One region of the Solibacillus sp. CAU 1738 genome, then DNA from elsewhere that is predicted to be linked to it. Evidence: riboswitches for the same ligand, from Rfam matches in the RefSeq annotation. Region 1 holds a riboswitch; each other region holds the start of a gene.
The links. A riboswitch is a leader RNA that binds a small molecule or an ion and turns the genes downstream of it on or off. The one in region 1 is predicted to bind S-adenosylmethionine.

Region 1 (4,542 bases):
TTTGATAATGTACTCCCCATTTCTTCCTCAAGGAGTATAGTCATACCTGATTGTAGCAAGTGTTTTTTTAATCGATAGTATAGCTAATTGGTTGCAGAATATCGGTAAAATAATGCCGCTTTATTATAATGCAGTTACTTTAGTAGGCGTAATGTAGAAAGCTAATCATTGCGTTGTTATTTTAATAAGGATTATTTTGTTGTTTTACAGTACTTAATATTCGAAACTTGCTTATATATCGCCAGTTTTAATGAAGTAGCCTAGCCACTGTTACTTCATTAAAAAATCCGCTACAATATTAGTATAAAATGTTAGCGGAGGGTTCTTATGAATATTGTAATAACAGATGCAGCAATGAATTGGTTTATAGAAGAAATGGAAGTAGAGCAAGGCGATTATATTCGATTTTATGCACGTTATGGCGGGACATCTCCATTTCATGAAGGTTTTTCTCTTGGTATGAATCGTGAACAACCACATGAAATTGGTGTGGAAACTGAAAAAAACGATATTCATTTTTACATTGAGAAAAGTGATGAGTGGTTTTTTAATGATCATGATTTACATGTTGCTGTTAATCAACAAACCGACGAATTATTATACGAATATAAAAAATAGACTGAAAAAACATTCTTTTGAAGTTTCCCTTGTAATATCTATATAATGATGAATGACATCTAGATTATACAGAATTGAAGGGTTAGTTTGTGAAAGAAGCATTTTTTTGGCGCTGGCTATTTTTTATAGTCGGTATTATTATTTTATCACTCGGCATCTCATTAACGATTAAAGGTCAAATTGTTGGCGTAGGTTCGTGGGATGTTCTTCATATCGGGTTAGCACAATCTATTGGTTTAACGATCGGTATTTGGTCCATCATTATTGGGGTAGCCATTATAGCATTTGACTCAATCCTTAACAAAAGATGGCCACTTGTCGGTACGGTGTTAGATATGCTGTTAGCTGGGATTTTTATTGATATTTTTAATTTTTTGATCCCAACATTTAATAGCGTTTGGATGCAGTTCTTCGCCTTTGTTAGCGGGTTCTTCCTACTTGGAATAGGCTGTGGGATGTATATCGTAGCAAATTTAGGGGCCGGTCCACGCGATATGTTAATGCTATTCATTGTCCATCGTTTCAACTGGTCTGTCACTTTTGCGCGCACAACTATGGAAGTTTCTGTCGCACTACTAGGTTTTCTACTAGGTGGTCCAGTGGGAATAGGTACGGTATTAATGGCATTATGTCTCGGACCAATCGTGCAATTTGCTATCAAATGGAACGAAAAAATATTTACCCGTTTAAGTGGTGTTGAAAGTACCATATTAAAAGCTAAGTAAAAAAAGTGCCGTGGAGAAAATAACTTCCCCATTAGGCACTATTTTTTATATATAATATTCAATATCCTCATCAACAAAATGCCATACATACGGTGTTTCTTGATAGACATAATAGTTTAACCAATTATAAAACAGTAAATGAGAATGAGCCCGCCATGTATGTTTCGGATCCTTTGTTGGATCATTGTTAGGGAAATAATTTATTGGCATGTCAATCTCTTCGCCTTTCGCAACATCTCTAGAATACTCATCGGCAAGTGTTGTTGCGTCGTATTCTAAATGACCTGTAATCATTATTTGTTTATTATCTTTCGACTGCACGATAAATACTCCTGCATCCTCTGAGTAGCTTAGTAAACGCAAATCAGGATGAGCACGTACTTCTTCAATGGAAACGGAAGTATGGCGTGAATGTGGTGCTACATATTCATCACTAAAGCCGCGTACTAAATCAACCGTTAAATCAGTAATAACGTGTGAATAAACACCTGAGCATTTCTTAGGCAATTCATATTTACCGATACCGTAATGATGATAAAGTGCTGCTTGTGCACCCCAACAAATATTCATAACTGACGTTACATTAACCTTAGCCCAGTCCATAATTGCTTCGATTTCTTTCCAATATAAAACGTCTTCAAACTCCATTTTCTCGACAGGCGCTCCAGTAATAATCATCCCATCAAATCGACGATGCTTAATTTCGTTAAATGTTGAGTAAAATAATTCTAAGTGTGATTTAGACACATTTTTTGACTCGTATGTAGCAGTATTTAAAAACGTCACATTTACCTGTAATGGTGTATTTCCTAGTAGTCGTAGCAATTGCAACTCTGTTTTCTCTTTTTCCGGCATTAAATTGCATATTAAAATATTTAATGGTCGTATTTGTTGTGTTTTCGCACGGTCCTCTTCCATTACGAAAATTTTCTCTTGTCGCAAATGCTCTCCTGCAGGCAGTTGCTTCGGAATGTTAATTGGCAATGTAATCCCCCCATTTCTAAAATAAAAAACCTCTCATTCCAGCATAAGAGAATGAGAGGCTTTATCCGTTCACTCTTATCTCTCGGGGTATTCCCCCGCTGGAATTAGCACCTTTCTAACGCAGTTAGAGGTTGCTGAAGCTTCGACGGGCCATATCCCTCTGCTTCTCTTGATAAGACTATTCAATTGAAAATTATTGTAACATCAAAAAATGAATTTTACAACAATTCTAAATACAGTTATTAGTTTTATTTTCCACTTCTTATTAAACCTATGTATTTTTTATTAAAAATCATACTTCTCGAAAAAAGAAGCGTAGTGCATATGTAAAATATAAGCCTTGCAAGATTGACTCTCGCAAAGCGATTTGTAATATAAACAGTCTCCCGCACACTTACCCCATTTCTAGAATTTATGTCACCAACCTGGTTGATCTTTTGACTAATCACAGGCTTTTTAGTAATCGTTATAAAATTTTTTACAGTACGACCTGTTTCATTTTGAATCTCTCTCGCAGTAAAGGTTGAAAGATGTTAATAATTCGAACCTGATACATAGTGTGTCAAATCTTCTACTTCAGTCTTTTTGTATCAGTGTTATTTAAGAATGTACTTTTCATCTTCTTTCCTTATTGAAGTAATTGTAGTACACCTTCTGGTTGCTTATTAGACTGAGCTAACATGGATTGCGCAGCCTGTATTAATATATTACTTTTCGTAAAATTCATCATTTCTTTTGCCATATCAGTATCACGAATACGTGATTCAGCAGATTGAAGATTTTCAGAAGTGTTCGAAACTGAATTATATGTATGCTCTAATCTATTTTGATATGCTCCTAAATTAGAACGCACACCAGAAACGGCATTAATTGCGCTATCAAAGCTACTTATAGCATATTGAGCTAAAGCGTTGTTTAAAACTGATACATTATCTATTCCAATTGCCTGTGAACGAACATCTGATATTGATAAATTAATAGTTTGTCCTGAATTAGCTCCAATTTGAAAATTCAAGCTGTTATCTACATCGTTTATTATTTCACCATCGTTATTTCCTGCTGTTAGATCGATGTTGCCTTGGTGTTGAGACCCACTTGAACCATTAGGTGGTTTTGATTGACTCAAATCAATTGTTATACCGTTATATGAAAATATTAAACTAGGATTGTTATGTGTGATAATAAATCCGTCTGGTATAGAGTGTATACTCAAACTTTGTGGAACACCATTATCGTAATAAACACCTATTGATAATTTTGTAAAAAGCCAATTTGCTGGGTCGTCTATAACCTTTTCACCTTCATTGAGTTTAGCTTTGTGCTGATTGCTTGGATCGTTTCCGAAATCAATCCATCCATCATCTACTGTAAAACTTCCACCTCCTGCTCCTGTAGCCTTTAATGTAGATTGGGGAGTAGAAGGGTTAGTTTGGTATGAAACTGAACCATCAAGTAATTTCTTAGTATTAAATTCAGTATTGTTTCCGATAGATGTTATTTCTTTTTTAATTTCTTCAATTTCCTTTTGGATTGCCTCCCTGTCGATATCTGTATTTGTATCATTTGAGGCTTGAACACTTAATTCTCTTCCGCGCTGAAGAAGTGAATGTACTTCATTTAATGCACCCTCAGCAGTTTGTACTAGTGAAATTCCATCTTGAATATTTTTACCCGCCATATCCAAACCACGAATTTGTCCAAGCATTTTTTCAGAAATCGCTAATCCAGCAGCGTCATCACCTGCACGATTAATTTTAAAACCTGAAGATAATTTCTCTAAACTTTTTTCAAGTTTTCCTCTATTATTTTGTAGCCTGTTATTTGTATTTAAAGATGAAATATTATGCTTTATTCTCATAAGTAACTTCCTTTATCAAGATTATCTTTGTAGTAACAAAATAATTTACGAATATAAACAATAATATCAATTTTGATACTTTTTATCTAGATATAGAAATTTTTTATAAGAAAATTAAGTACGTCTCAATTATTAAAAGAGGAATGGATTAACTCGTGTTCCTCAATAGTTTCTTATGTATTATGTACTTGCCTAATATCGCTCTGAGAACAATCGAGATATACAGTCACCTATCTAGTATCAACTCAACTCTTCTGAGGCCTCGTTAAATTATGTATTATTGTGCTTTTTTGTCCTAAATATTTTACTTGTACAGTGTGATATGCACATCCGAATGTACGACTGATAATTTCGTAC
Region 2 (4,542 bases), on a different contig from region 1:
ACATGTGGTGTTTGTTGTGCAACCATTGGAATAATATCTAATTTCAAACGATTTTCTGTAATTTTTGTTGGGTCTCCAAATAAACCGAAGTCATCTGCCAATTTAATAAAACCTGCCGATTCAAGTAAACGCAATGCTCTAGCTTGGTTTGTCGGATCATCTGGAATTGCGATTTTGTCACCTTCTTTAATTTCATTTATATCTTTAATTTTTTCTGAATATAAACCTAAAGGTGCAAATATTGTTGAACCGATTGGCACTAAATCATTGCCGCTCTCTTTTACATAACTAGCTAAGAAAGAAATGTGTTGGAATGCATTTAAATCCACATCCCCTTGTGCTAAAGCGTTATTTGGTAATGTGTAGTCCGAGAATTCGATTAGTTCTATTTCGATACCTTCTGCCGCTAATTTTTCTTTTAAGATTGGCCACTGTGCACCGTCTGCACCATTAACACCGATTTTAATCACTTTTGAAGCCTCGGCATTAGTTGCCTCATTTCCTCCACATGCTGCTAAAGCAATTGCAGCTAGTGCCGTTACAATTAGTAATAATATTTTCTTCATATTCTTAGTTCTCCTATCGTCTTAATATTTTTTTAGATAAAGCATTGCCTAGCCACTGAGCTAATTGTACAAGGACTATTAATATAACAACCGTAACAATCATGACACTACCATCAAAGCGTTGGTAACCGTATGTAATTGCTACATGTCCAAGTCCACCGCCTCCTACTGTTCCCGCTACTGCCGAGAAGTCAATTAAGCTAATTGTTACAAACGTTAAACCTAAAATAAGTGGACCGAGCGCTTCAGGAATAAGAACTGTATAAATAATTTGAAATGGACTTGCTCCCATCGCCCTTGCTGCTTCAATAACACCTGGATCAATACTAATTAAGTTAGTTTCAACTATCCTCGCTATACCAAATGCCGCCGCGATTGTCATTGGGAATACAGCTGCTGTTGTCCCAATCGTTGTACCCATTACTATTCTTGTCAATGGAGAAAGTGCCACAAGGAAAATAATGAACGGTATTGGACGAATGATATTAATAAATAAATTTAGAGCGTTGAACGTGATTTTACTTTCTAAAATATTATTTTCACGTGTGACAAACAAAAGTAAACCTAGAGTAATACCTAGAATTGAACCGAAAATCAGCGTTAATAACACCATATAAAGCGTCTCACCTGTTGCTTCCACAATTCTTGGCCAAAATGTAGTCCAATCAACCTTCATCAGCTAAAACCTCCTCGATATCTACTTTCAGCGCTAACTCATCAATAACTTTTTTCACATCGTTTATTTGCCCTTCAAACGATACTACTAGATTACCGAATAGCTGCTGCTGAATTTCTCGAACTGAACCATACACAATATTAAAGTGGATTCCGTGTTTTTGTGTTACTTCTGAAAGTAGCGGATTATTCGTTACAGCCCCTTTAAATAACACACGGTATAAATGCTGCCCACCATTTCCTTTCCATTCTTGCAATACTTCTGTCGAAGGAATATCTTGATGCACCGACTGGATAAATCGTTGTGTTGTCGTATGCTTTGGTCGCGTAAATACATCAAATACATCACCTGATTCAATCACTTCCCCTTGCTCCATTACAGCAACGCGGTTACAAATTGTTTGAATAACATTCATTTCATGTGTGATTAGTAGTACCGTAATGCCAAGTTCAGCATTTACACGTTTTAGTAATTTTAAAATATCGGCTGTCGTTTCTGGATCAAGCGCAGAGGTTGCTTCATCACAAATTAAAATTTCCGGTGAAGTTGCAAGTGCCCTAGCAATTCCTACACGTTGTTTTTGCCCACCTGATAGCTGCTCTGGGTAGTCATTTGCTTTATCTGATAAACCAACGAAAGATAATAGTTCTTTTGTTTTACGTTCAATTTCTGCTTTTGACACACCTTCTAACTTTAACGGATACCCGATATTCCCTGCCACGGTTCTCGATGTGAATAAATTAAAATTTTGAAAAATCATACCTATTCTTCTACGCAATGTACGGAGCTCTTTACTTGAGAGCGAGGCTAAATCCGTTCCATTAACCTTCACTACACCTGAAGTAGGCTTTTCAAGTAAGTTCACTAAGCGGAGTAATGTACTTTTCCCTGCACCACTAAAACCAATAACACCGAAAATATCCTCTTTATTAATTGTGAGCGTTACGTTTTTTACTGCATGAACATCTCGTTTTGGTGTTTCGAAACTTTTCGAAACATTTAAAAATTCAATCATTTTAAAACCTACTTTCCCCATAAAACATCTTTGTTTTTTAAATATAAAAAAACCTTTCGTTTCTTAAAAGAAAAAGAAACAAAAGGTTTTCAAATCGAAAAGCACTTTGTTCTCATCTTCCAAGCATACGCTTGCAGGATTTGGCACATTGCATAATTGCTGTTGCCGAGACTTCAAAGGGCCTGTCCCTCCATCTCTCTTGATAAGAATTGTGACTTATTAAATTGTTTGATTAATTGTTTACTACTTTAAACCTTAGTAATCTGCTTGTCAATCATTTATCTAAAATTAATGATTTTTTTGAAAATACGCAAGAATTGTACACATATTTTATTATTTTAACTTTTTAAATTTAAAGTTTGCCGCTGTATTTTGTTTTTCTTTATAAAAAATTTCTTCAAAAATGACAGTTAATAAAAAGGCATTTAAAAAACTAAATACTAAATATAAAGGCATGCCCCCTAAATTATATGTCATTAATCCTCGAGCAAACACTTCTACAAAGCCTACTTGTGCAAAATAAAAAATCATGCCAACCCCAACTTGCCAAATCGGGCGCTTATCTTCACGTTTTTCGAACCATAAAACTTTTTTAAACGAATTTCGAACATCTTCTGCAATAACTAAACCGACAAACATTAATATTATAAATAAAACTGGTATATGAAAAATACTAGCATTCATCCAAGTAAAATTAGTAGATTGGAACAGTGCTGTTACGGATGTGGCGATAATGAACGCTAGTAATGTATTTTGAATCCATTTACTCAAGTGCATTCACCCCTTAATAAAGTTTCATAGACTATTATAACAAAAAATATATTATTTTAAAGTAATATATTTTTCCGTAACAAAATAGATAGCTTCAACGAATTAGAAAATACATTACAAATCAAGGAAAAAACACCGACAAATGACGTTTAAACAGTCATTTATCGGTGTTTCAAGTTCAACCTGTATGTGAACAATCGTATCTCAATTGAGGTTATTTATTACTAAAAACTCTCTTCTAATCTTAAATTGAATTCTATTCTATATATCCAGATAATAGTTTCGCATACGGAGAATCTGATGGTAAAATAATCATCGTATCTTCTCCGATCGTTTTCTTGTACGATTCTAATGTGCGGTATAGTGAGTAGAATTCAGGGTCTTTTGAGAACGCTTCGTTAAAAATTTTTGCAGCTTCAGCTTCCCCTTGAGCTTGAATGAGTGAAGCTTCTTTATTTGCTGTAGCAAGTTTCTGCTGAACTTTTTGATCCGTCTCCGCTTCAATACGTTTTTTATCCGCATCCCCTTCTGATAAATATGTTTGCGCAGTTTTTTCACGTTCTGAAATCATACGATTATAAATGGCTTGCTCATTTTCCGGTGGTAAATCTGTACGACGAATCCGTACATCAACTACCTCAATACCGTAATTATCATTAGATAATAACTCGTTAACCTTTTCTGTAATACTGTCGTTAATATTACCACGCGATGAATTTCCATCATTTATAATTTCACCATATGGTAATTTACCAAGTTCAGAACGAATAACTGAATATATAAACTCACTCATACGTCGCTCAGCATTTTGTAATGTACCTGCATTGGAAATCAAAGCTTTCGGATCCACAACACGCCAAACCGCATAGTTATCAATAATAATTCGTTTTTTGTCTTTCGTATTAATTTCTTCCTGTGTCATATCATACGTCATTAAATTTTTCGGTAAAGTCGTCACACTTTGGATGAATGGTACTTTCATGTGGAGGCCAGGTTCACGCTCATATTTTACGACCTCACCGAACTGACGCACAACTTTATATTCGCTTTCTTTTACGACATATAGATTCGCAATAACTATAACCATAATTGCAAAAATGACAGTCATGAGAATGCCAGAAGTTACCCATTGACGCATATTAACTGGTTTCTTTTCCTTTTTCGGCTTTTTTGCATTAGACGTATTCGGCTCCATATCAACAACATTTTTACGTTTTTTATTTTTATCTGCAAATAAATTTTTAATGAATTTCTCTAAATCTCCATCAAAATTATTATTACTCATTAATTACCACTCCCTTCTGTTTTACCCGTAGTCGTTGGAGGCTGAATCGGTAAGTATTTCAGCGTACTACCCTCATCGTCATTCATAATATAAATTTGTGCATTAGGTAGTACATTCTCTAATGTTTCGAGAACTAAACGTTCACGTGTAATCGCTTTGTTACCTTTGTATTCGTTATATAGTTTATTAAATACTGCTACCTCCCCTCGTGCTTGCTCAATGCGGGCAA
Region 3 (4,542 bases), on a different contig from region 1:
GCTTCTTATGTTAATTCCAGAGGAAATTGGCGATGAGCCGTTAGCACAAGAATTATACCTAGTAAAAAATGCGAAGAAAATTGGTGTGTTAGCAGCAGGTGCAGCAGCACAGGCATTCGGTGCAAAATTAGAGTCTGAACAAGAAGTGCTAGTAAATATCGCAAACATTGCCAACCAATTATACGCAATGGAATCAGCAGTCATTCGTACGCAAAAAGCAATCGAGCGTGACGGTGTAGAAAAAGCAGCTCAAAAAATTCTTTACACAGAAATTTTCTGTCAAGAAGCATTTGCAGAAATCGAAAAAGAAGCTAAAGACACAATTTTAGCTTCAGTAGAGGGCGATGCAGCGCGAATGACGTTATCTGCATTACGCAAATTAACGCGCAACAACCCGTACAACTTAATTCCTAAAAAACGTTTAGCTGCTGCGAAATTAATTGAGGCAGAAAAGTATATCGTGTAATAAACAAAGCTGGGTGTAAAATATACACCCGGTTTTTTTTGCCTTTCTAGCATACTATCCAGTACAATAGAAACAAAGATGAACTAAAGGAGTACAAGTATGACGATTCAATTAATCCAATATCCAAAATGTTCGACTTGTAAAAAAGCACAAAAATGGCTAGATGAAAACGGCATTGCTTATGAATTAACTCATATCGTAGAACAAACACCGACAAAGGAACAGTTACGCCAGTTTTACGACATAAGCGGCTTGCCATTAAAGAGTTTTTTTAATACATCAGGCATGAAGTATAAAGAACTTGGTTTAAAAGATAAACTCCCTAATATGACCGAAGATGAGCAGTTAGCGCTTTTAGCATCAGACGGCATGTTAATTAAGCGTCCAATAGTGACGGATGGTAAAAAAATAACGCTTGGTTTTAAGGAGTCTGACTTCTTGGAATCATGGAAATAAAATGAATAGTATCTTGTTTTTGCTGTAGAAATATGGCAAACTGAATTTGAATGAACTACATATATGGAGGGGTTTTCATGAGCACACCAAAAGAATTACGTTACTCAAAAGATCACGAGTGGGTAAAAGTTGAAGATGGAAAAGCACGTATTGGTATTACACATTTTGCACAAAACGAATTAGGGGACATCGTTTTCGTTGAACTACCAGAAGTAGGCGACGAGCTACAACTGAACGAAACATTCGGTAACGTAGAATCTGTAAAGACGGTTTCTGAACTTTACGCACCGGTATCAGGTACAGTTGTTGAAGTAAACGAAGAGTTATCTGATAACCCAGAGTTCATTAATGAATCTCCATACGAGCAAGCTTGGATGGTTGTAGTAGAACTTTCAAACCCTTCAGAAGTAGATGAACTATTAACTTCTGAACAATACGCTGAACTAATCGAAGAATAATACATGAACACCAAAACCTATAGCAGGTTTTGGTGTTTTTAATTGGGGTTCTATTATCAGACGCCCCTCAGAAAGCGCACAACAGGAGCGGAAATCAGCCCCAAGTTACGGTGATGTACTAATTTGTAGGATGGTTTGGAGGAAGCTGATATACTTATTTCTACGCTTTCGAAAAAATAATCTACCGGCCAAATTTCATTAACAAATAATATTGTGATGTTAAATTAATGATATAAATCTGCTTTTAAAAGGGGGATTATATGATTTGCATAATTGTAGAAGGCCGTTCTGATAAGCTAAAGCTTGAGCAAGTGCTAGCACAAGAAGCGGTTATTTTATGTACGAACGGTACGATAAGTGAAGACGCATTGCTTGAACTTTTAGAACCCTATGAGTATCTTGATTTTTATACGTTATTTGATGCCGATAAATCGGGAGATAAACTACGAAAACTTATGAAAAGTGTGTATTCAGATGCAGTGCAGCTTGAAATTCCTAAACAATATTTAGAAGTTGCAAATACGCCTAAAGAAGTTTTAGCTGTGCTATTAAATGAATTGAAAATAAAAACGAAGTAGGATGGGAATAATGGAAGAATGGTCGATAAAACAGTGGCAAACATATGCGAGCAGTGCTGATATAACAGCCTTTTATTTATATACGCCGATGTGTGGTACATGCGCTGTCGCTTCAAAAATGATGGACGTTGTAGTAGAGTTGCTACCTAACGTTCCTATAGGCATGGCAAATATAAACTATACAAATAACTTAGCTTTTGATTTGGAAATTGAAAGTGTTCCTTGCCTACTTATAACAAAAGATGGAAAAGTGACAGAAAAGGTTTACGCATTTCAATCTGTAACTAATTTATATGCTATATTAAAAAAATAATTGACGAGTATTTTCTATCGTGATAAAGTAACATTCATAATTAATCAAAATAAATAGCGTTACTCTTATAAAGAGCGGTGGAGGGAAGTGCCCTATGAAGCCCGGCAACCATCACATATGTGAAAAGGTGCCAAGTCACACAAAGTTATACTTTGAAAGATGAGAGAACGGTCTTGCGTATACAATCTTTGCGAAAGCCTTTCTACTAATTCAAAGTGGAGAGGTTTTTTTGATGGATAAAAGGAGCAATGAAATGATTCAACTAAATAATATTACGAAAGTTTATAAAACGAAAAACGGTGAGTTCACGGCTGTCAATGATGTAAACTTATCGATAAATAAAGGGGAGATTTTTGGCATTATTGGTTATAGTGGTGCCGGAAAAAGTACAATGATTCGTTTGCTAAATGGTTTAGAAAAGCCAACGACGGGATCTGTCATCGTGAATGGAGAAGATATAGCAGTAATTTCAGGTAGCAAATTACGTGCCGCACGTCAAAAAATTAGTATGATCTTCCAACATTTTAATTTACTTTGGTCACGTACTGTTGAAGAAAATATTGCATTTCCACTTGAGATTGCGGGTATACCTAAAGGGGAACGAGCAAAACGGGTGGATGAGTTAATTGAGCTTGTTGGATTATCTGGTCGGGGGAAGGCGTATCCTTCGCAGTTATCTGGTGGTCAAAAACAACGTGTCGGTATTGCACGTGCACTAGCGAATAATCCTGAAGTCTTGCTTTGTGACGAAGCAACTTCTGCGCTCGATCCAGAGACGACAGAATCAATTTTAGAGCTATTACTTGATATAAATAAAAGATTAGGTTTAACGATCGTACTCATTACACACGAAATGCATGTTATTCGTAAAATTTGCCACCGTGTTGCAGTAATGGAGGCGGGAAAAGTTGTGGAGCAAGGGGCTGTTTTAAGTGTGTTCCAAAGTCCACAAGCTGAAATTACGAAAAAATTCGTATCGCAAATATCAGATTCTAATGAAACGAAGGAATCGATTGAGCAAATTTTATCGAATTATCCTACAGGGAAAATTGTTCGACTAACATTTATCGGTCAAAAAACGGAGCAACCAATTATGTCGCAGCTTATTAAACAGTTTAACGTAGAAGTAAATATTGTACATGGTACGATTTCACATACGACAAGTGGCCCATACGGAACGCTAATTGTACAAATTGATGGAGAGAAAGAAAATGTTGAGGCAGCTCTTAACATGCTTGCACAGCACGAAATTCAAACGGAGGTGATTGAACATGCTTGAGCAATTATTTCCGAATGTTAACTGGGAAACGATGGTGGAAGCCGCATATCAAACAATTTATATGACATCTATTTCTACTGTCGTTACATTTGTGTTAGGACTAGCTATCGGGATTGTTTTATTTTTAACGAGTCCAAATCAAGTATGGGCAAGTAAAATTGTTAACTTTTTAACAAGCTCAATCGTCAATATATTCCGTTCGATTCCGTTCATCGTATTGATCATATTATTAATACCAGTTACGAAGCTTTTAGTTGGTACAATTCGTGGAACAAATGCCGCTTTACCTGCATTAATTATCGGAGCTGCTCCATTTTATGCACGTATGGTATTGATCTCTCTAAAAGAAATTGACAAAGGAGTCATTGAGGCAGCCCGTTCAATGGGAGCAAAGACATCTACGATTATTTTTAAAGTATTAATCCCAGAATCTCTGCCAGGACTTCTTTCGGGAATCACGGTGACAGCGGTAGCGCTTGTTGGATATACAGCGATGGCAGGTATCATCGGTGCGGGCGGTTTAGGGAACTTGGCCTTTATTGAAGGTTTCCAACGTAGTCGTGATGATGTGACATTAATGGCAACAATCATTATTTTAATTATTGTTTTTATCATTCAGTGGATTGGAGATGCGATTACAGCGCTCGTCGATAAACGATAATTAGTTAAAAATAGCAAGTTTAGTATAGTGAGGGAAAGAGCAGATGAAGAAGTTTTTATCATTATTTCTACTTTTATCCGTAGTCGTATTAGCTTTAGCGGCTTGTGGTAAAGGTGAAACAGTAAAAGAAAACGAAAATGATACATCAAATAACGAATCTACAACTGGAAAGAATACGTTAGTTGTAGGAGCTTCAAACGGTGTTCACGCTCTTATTTTAGAAAAAGCAAAACCAATTTTAGCTGAGCAAGGTGTAAATTTAGAAATCCGCCGATACCAAGATTTCGTTATGCCTAACCAAGATTTAGACTCTGGAGATTTAGATGCAAAC
Region 4 (4,542 bases), on a different contig from region 1:
CCTACTATCGTTATTACTTGCTGTTTTAGGTGGGTCATTTGTTCCAATTGATGGGTTAACTCGGCGTTTTGAAGGGGTGCAATATTTGAGTCCGGTACATGCGCTACTATTAGAGAAGCCAAATTGGCTATGGCTTATATGTATTGCCGCTATTTTATTTGTTTCGGTATGGAGAGGGGGGCGATCGCATGCTTCAAGTTGATAATTTAGAAAAAAACTATAAGCAAAAAAAGGTATTAAGTGACGTTTCCTTTCAAATAGAACAAGGTGAAGTGGTTGGTTTAGTAGGAGAAAATGGCGCCGGTAAGTCCACGCTATTAAATATTTTAGCGACCGTTATTAAACCTTCTGCGGGTCAAGTAATATTAGATGGGATGCCATACAAAGGGAATCAAAATGCTATGCGACGGCATATTGGCTACGTACCTCAGGAATTATCGATTTGGGAGGATCTTACTGTAGAAGAAAATATGCTGTTTTTCGAAAAGCTAAGCTGGACAAAGAGAACAAAAGAGCAGTGCCGGGAGCTTTGTTTAAATATGCAGCTTACACAGTGGGAAGAGAAAGTGAGCTCATTGTCAGGGGGGATGAAGCGTAAATTAAATATGGCCATTAGTTTGCTTCATGATCCGAAACTACTTTTGTTAGATGAGCCAACAGTTGGTATAGATTTGAAATCCAAAAATGAAATCGGTAAATACTTAGTCGATATCGCGAAAAACGATGGCAAGATGGTGCTCTACACATCTCATGATATGAATGAAATTGCCACTTTCTGTGATCGCGTGTATGTTATCGGTCAAGATCCGTTTTATTTGAATTTATTGAAGGCAAATGATGTCGATGTGGAGCATTTAGCCGGCTGTTAATAATAAAAATACATATAAGTAAGGCAGCTACTTTGTAATAAGTTTTAGTAGTAAGTTTAAGTTTTCAATAGTAATAGAAGAATCCGTGCCACTCCTGCCGAAAAACTGGCTAAATGAGACCCCACAGAAGATTGCCGTCCCGGTAATCTTCGAGGAGGCTCATGGACAGTCGGCGGAAAGGGCACGGTAATTCTTCTTAAATAAATACAGTAACGAATAATATTTGGCTTTTTATTAAATTGTCTACTTTATAGGGCGAAGTTCGAAATATGTAAAGACGCCTCTTTTGCGGTGAGTAATCGCCAAAGTTTGTTCGGTAAGCTTTTACTTGCGGTACAGCATACTATATTATTTCCAATTAAAACCTTTTGTTGCTAAAAAGTCTTTAATAAATGGACGTTTTTGATTTATTAAGAAGTCTGCCATTTGCTTTGTCCATGTCGCCATTTTTTGATTAGATGAACGGCTAGCATAGTAACTTTCCATTATGGCATCATACTCATCTAATAATGTATCGTATTGTTCTACATTATAGCTGTTTTCATGTAAAACTGCTGCAACAGGAAGGCGCGGCTTAGTTTCGTTCCGTTTTGTAGGTGTGCCGATCGTCATAGCGAATAATGGGAAAACATATTCAGGTAAATTGAATAGCTCACTAATTTCGGCTGGGTTATTACGTGCCCCACCAATATAGCAAATACCATAGCCTGCTGCTTCTGCGGCAATAACAAAATTTTGAGCGAATAATGATACGTCCGCTACCCCAACGAGTACATTTTCTGCAGAGTCCGCTACAATGTCAATGTCATGCTTTTGACCAGCTATTTGTAATCGTTTGAAATCTACGCAAAATAGGAATGATGCACCAGCTGTTTTGAACTGAAATTCATTTTTTGATAGCTCTCCTAATTTTTGCTTTTTGTCTTCGTCTGTAACCCAAATAACGCTATATGCTTGTACAAAGTGAGAGCTTGCCGCCATTTGTGCTGTTTCGATTAAATCAATTACTACCTCGCGCGAAATCTCTTCCCCCGTATATTTACGAACAGATGAGTGACTACGTAAAAGTTCTCTTGTCATAACTTCTCCCCCTAATGAAAAATGGACTCAAAAGAAAGTCCTTAAAAGCCCATTTTATACTAACATATCATTATTAACCAATCTATTTCCAAAGTTACAATTACAGCAGTAGATACAATTGCTATTGTAGTGGAAATTATTGGTGGGTTGATAGGGGATAGATTATTTCAGGTAAGTTTAAAATTTCAGAAAATAACGGTTGACGAATTGGATTAAACTGTCTTATACTGTGAATCAACGATGGAACATGAATCATATACTCTTATCTAGAGAGGCGGAGGGACTAGGCCCTGCGATGCCCGGCAACCAGTGAGTGACGAACTTACTACGGTGCTAATTCCTACAGATTCTAATCGGGATCTGAAAGATAAGGGGAGGAAAATTTGCTCATTTGCGAACCCTCTTCTTAGGAAGGGGGTTTTTTGTTTTCTAAAACCCTCCTCGAAAAAACCGGTTATCCATCGAATAACTAACTAGGAGGCAACTCATGTCAACATTACGTCCGGAAACATTATTATTACACGGTGGGCAAAAGCCTGATCCTACTACAGGTGCAATTGCTGTACCAATTTATCGCACAACGGCTTATGCATTTAATGACACTGCTCATGCGCAGCGACTATTTGCATTAGAGGAAAGTGGCAATATTTATTCGCGCATCATGAATCCAACAGTCGGAGCATTTGAAGAACGTGTCGCATTACTTGAAAAAGGAACAGCGGCAGTTGCACTATCATCGGGGATGGCTGCAATCTCATTCTCGATTATGAATATTGCAGGTGCTGGTGATCATATAGTATCAGCCGGATCACTATACGGTGGCACGTACAATTTATTTGCAACGACATTACCACGATACGGTATTACAACGACATTCGTTGATGAAAGCAACCCAGAAAACTTCCGCGCGGCAATAACGGAAAATACGAAAGCCATTTATGCTGAAACAATCGGGAACCCTAGTTTAAATGTATTTGATATTGAAGCGGTAGCAGACATTGCGCATGAGCATGGCATTCCTTTAATAATTGATAATACATTCCCTTCACCATATGGTTGTAATCCTATCGACTTCGGTGCGGATGTAGTTGTCCATTCTGCAACGAAATGGATTGGCGGTCATGGCACAACAATTGGCGGTATCGTTGTAGACGGCGGGAAATTTGACTGGACACAAGGGAAATTCCCAGGCTTTACAGAACCGGATGCAAGCTATCACGGATTACGATACGGAATTGATACAGCGGCCGCTGCATTTGCTACAAAGCTGCGTGTACAGTTACTCCGTGATTTCGGTCCAACATTAAGTGCAGACGCTGCTTTTAATTTCTTACAAGGTTTAGAGACGCTTCATTTGCGTGTAGTAAGACATAATGAAAACGCAGCGAAAGTAGCTGAACACTTGCGTAACCACCCATTTGTGGACTATGTAAATTATAATGGCTTCGAAGATTTCGCTTCGCATGAATTAGCGAACAAATATTTGAAAAACGGTTTTGGTTCGATTTTAACGTTCGGTATTAAAGGTGGACGTGAAGCAGGACGCAATGTGATTGATAATGTGGAGCTATTCTCACACGTAGCAAACGTAGGGGATGGTCGTTCATTAATCATTCACCCAGCATCAACAACGCACCAACAATTATCCGCAGAAGAATTAAAAGTCGCTGGCGTATCAGAAGAGCTCATTCGCTTATCTATCGGTCTAGAAGCGGTAGAAGATATTATTGCAGACTTAGATCAAGCACTTGAAAAAGTTGAACAAGGTGTACAAGCAAGTATAAATGCCTAAATAAATAGGAGCTGTAGACTGCATCATTTCGCAGTCGCAGCTTAATTCATCAATTTTCTACGTTTTTAATTGGGTCTGTCGAGATGTAATTCTTGATAGATCTTTTTTAGTTATTAAAGGTTAATGTCATGTGTGTTGATGAGGGATTTTACCAACAACTAGTAGTTTCTTTGTTAAGAATGAACCGAGTGAGGGCTTTTAACTATAAATGATTATGACTGTTTAGTGACCTTCTAGGGAAAACAAATGTCCATCCAAGGGAGATTGTTCTTGTGTTCCGTGTCGTGTTACGTTAGAATCTTACTATGTGAAATTATTGGAATAATTCGTTAAATCGATTTACAACGTGTACAATTGCGCTGAGGCGTAATTGTTTTAGATTTACGGAATGGAAAGTTGGAGGCGAAAGTTATGGCGACAATTAAGGCTGCCATCCTCGGTTTTGGAACTGTAGGGCAAGGGATTTATCATATTTTAAATGAAAAGCGTGAGGAGCTTCGAGATCGGCTTGGGGTAGAGCTAGAAGTCGCGAAAATTTTAGTCACAGATGCGAGCCGTGAACGTGTACCTGGCACAGCACATTTAATGACAGAAAGCATTGATGATGTTTTTGCGGGAAGTGGTATGCAAGTCGTATTTGAAGCAATTGTTAACGAGGAGCCTGCTTTTTCATACTTGAAGCGCGCCATAGAAAATAAATGTCATGTCATCACAGCGAATAAAGTAATGTTTGCAAAGCGCGGCATGGAGCTGCAGCAGCTAGCAAAAGACAATGGTGTATTTGTCGGCTATGAGGCTACT

Region 2: it holds a riboswitch for S-adenosylmethionine, as region 1 does, so the genes downstream of both, AAFN87_RS00780 (methionine ABC transporter ATP-binding protein) here and metA (homoserine O-acetyltransferase MetA) in region 1, are expected to answer to the same signal.
Region 3: it holds a riboswitch for S-adenosylmethionine, as region 1 does, so the genes downstream of both, AAFN87_RS13125 (methionine ABC transporter ATP-binding protein) here and metA (homoserine O-acetyltransferase MetA) in region 1, are expected to answer to the same signal.
Region 4: it holds a riboswitch for S-adenosylmethionine, as region 1 does, so the genes downstream of both, AAFN87_RS10415 (O-acetylhomoserine aminocarboxypropyltransferase/cysteine synthase family protein) here and metA (homoserine O-acetyltransferase MetA) in region 1, are expected to answer to the same signal.

Annotation. Positions count from the first base shown of each region.
Region 1 covers NZ_JBDQQN010000007.1:30,298-34,839, reverse strand. Annotated here, with positions in the region: gene AAFN87_RS17010 (HesB/YadR/YfhF family protein) at 328-618, shown strand; gene AAFN87_RS17005 (YczE/YyaS/YitT family protein) at 708-1,343, shown strand; gene metA (homoserine O-acetyltransferase MetA) at 1,389-2,327, opposite strand; SAM riboswitch class I at 2,400-2,506, opposite strand; gene AAFN87_RS16995 (flagellin N-terminal helical domain-containing protein) at 2,956-4,185, opposite strand.
Region 2 covers NZ_JBDQQN010000001.1:152,920-157,461, reverse strand. Annotated here, with positions in the region: gene AAFN87_RS00790 (MetQ/NlpA family ABC transporter substrate-binding protein) at 1-566, opposite strand, end outside; gene AAFN87_RS00785 (methionine ABC transporter permease) at 580-1,242, opposite strand; gene AAFN87_RS00780 (methionine ABC transporter ATP-binding protein) at 1,232-2,257, opposite strand; SAM riboswitch class I at 2,367-2,466, opposite strand; gene AAFN87_RS00775 (DNA polymerase I) at 2,591-3,034, opposite strand; gene hflC (protease modulator HflC) at 3,285-4,313, opposite strand; gene hflK (FtsH protease activity modulator HflK) at 4,313-4,542, opposite strand, start outside.
Region 3 covers NZ_JBDQQN010000004.1:70,635-75,176, reverse strand. Annotated here, with positions in the region: gene AAFN87_RS13150 (acyl-CoA dehydrogenase family protein) at 1-466, shown strand, start outside; gene AAFN87_RS13145 (arsenate reductase family protein) at 566-922, shown strand; gene gcvH (glycine cleavage system protein GcvH) at 1,000-1,380, shown strand; gene AAFN87_RS13135 (toprim domain-containing protein) at 1,641-1,958, shown strand; gene AAFN87_RS13130 (thioredoxin family protein) at 1,969-2,271, shown strand; SAM riboswitch class I at 2,334-2,437, shown strand; gene AAFN87_RS13125 (methionine ABC transporter ATP-binding protein) at 2,525-3,550, shown strand; gene AAFN87_RS13120 (methionine ABC transporter permease) at 3,543-4,211, shown strand; gene AAFN87_RS13115 (MetQ/NlpA family ABC transporter substrate-binding protein) at 4,255-4,542, shown strand, end outside.
Region 4 covers NZ_JBDQQN010000003.1:178,194-182,735, forward strand. Annotated here, with positions in the region: gene AAFN87_RS10400 (ABC transporter permease) at 1-202, shown strand, start outside; gene AAFN87_RS10405 (ABC transporter ATP-binding protein) at 189-869, shown strand; gene nfsA (oxygen-insensitive NADPH nitroreductase) at 1,218-1,949, opposite strand; SAM riboswitch class I at 2,209-2,323, shown strand; gene AAFN87_RS10415 (O-acetylhomoserine aminocarboxypropyltransferase/cysteine synthase family protein) at 2,437-3,741, shown strand; gene AAFN87_RS10420 (homoserine dehydrogenase) at 4,153-4,542, shown strand, end outside.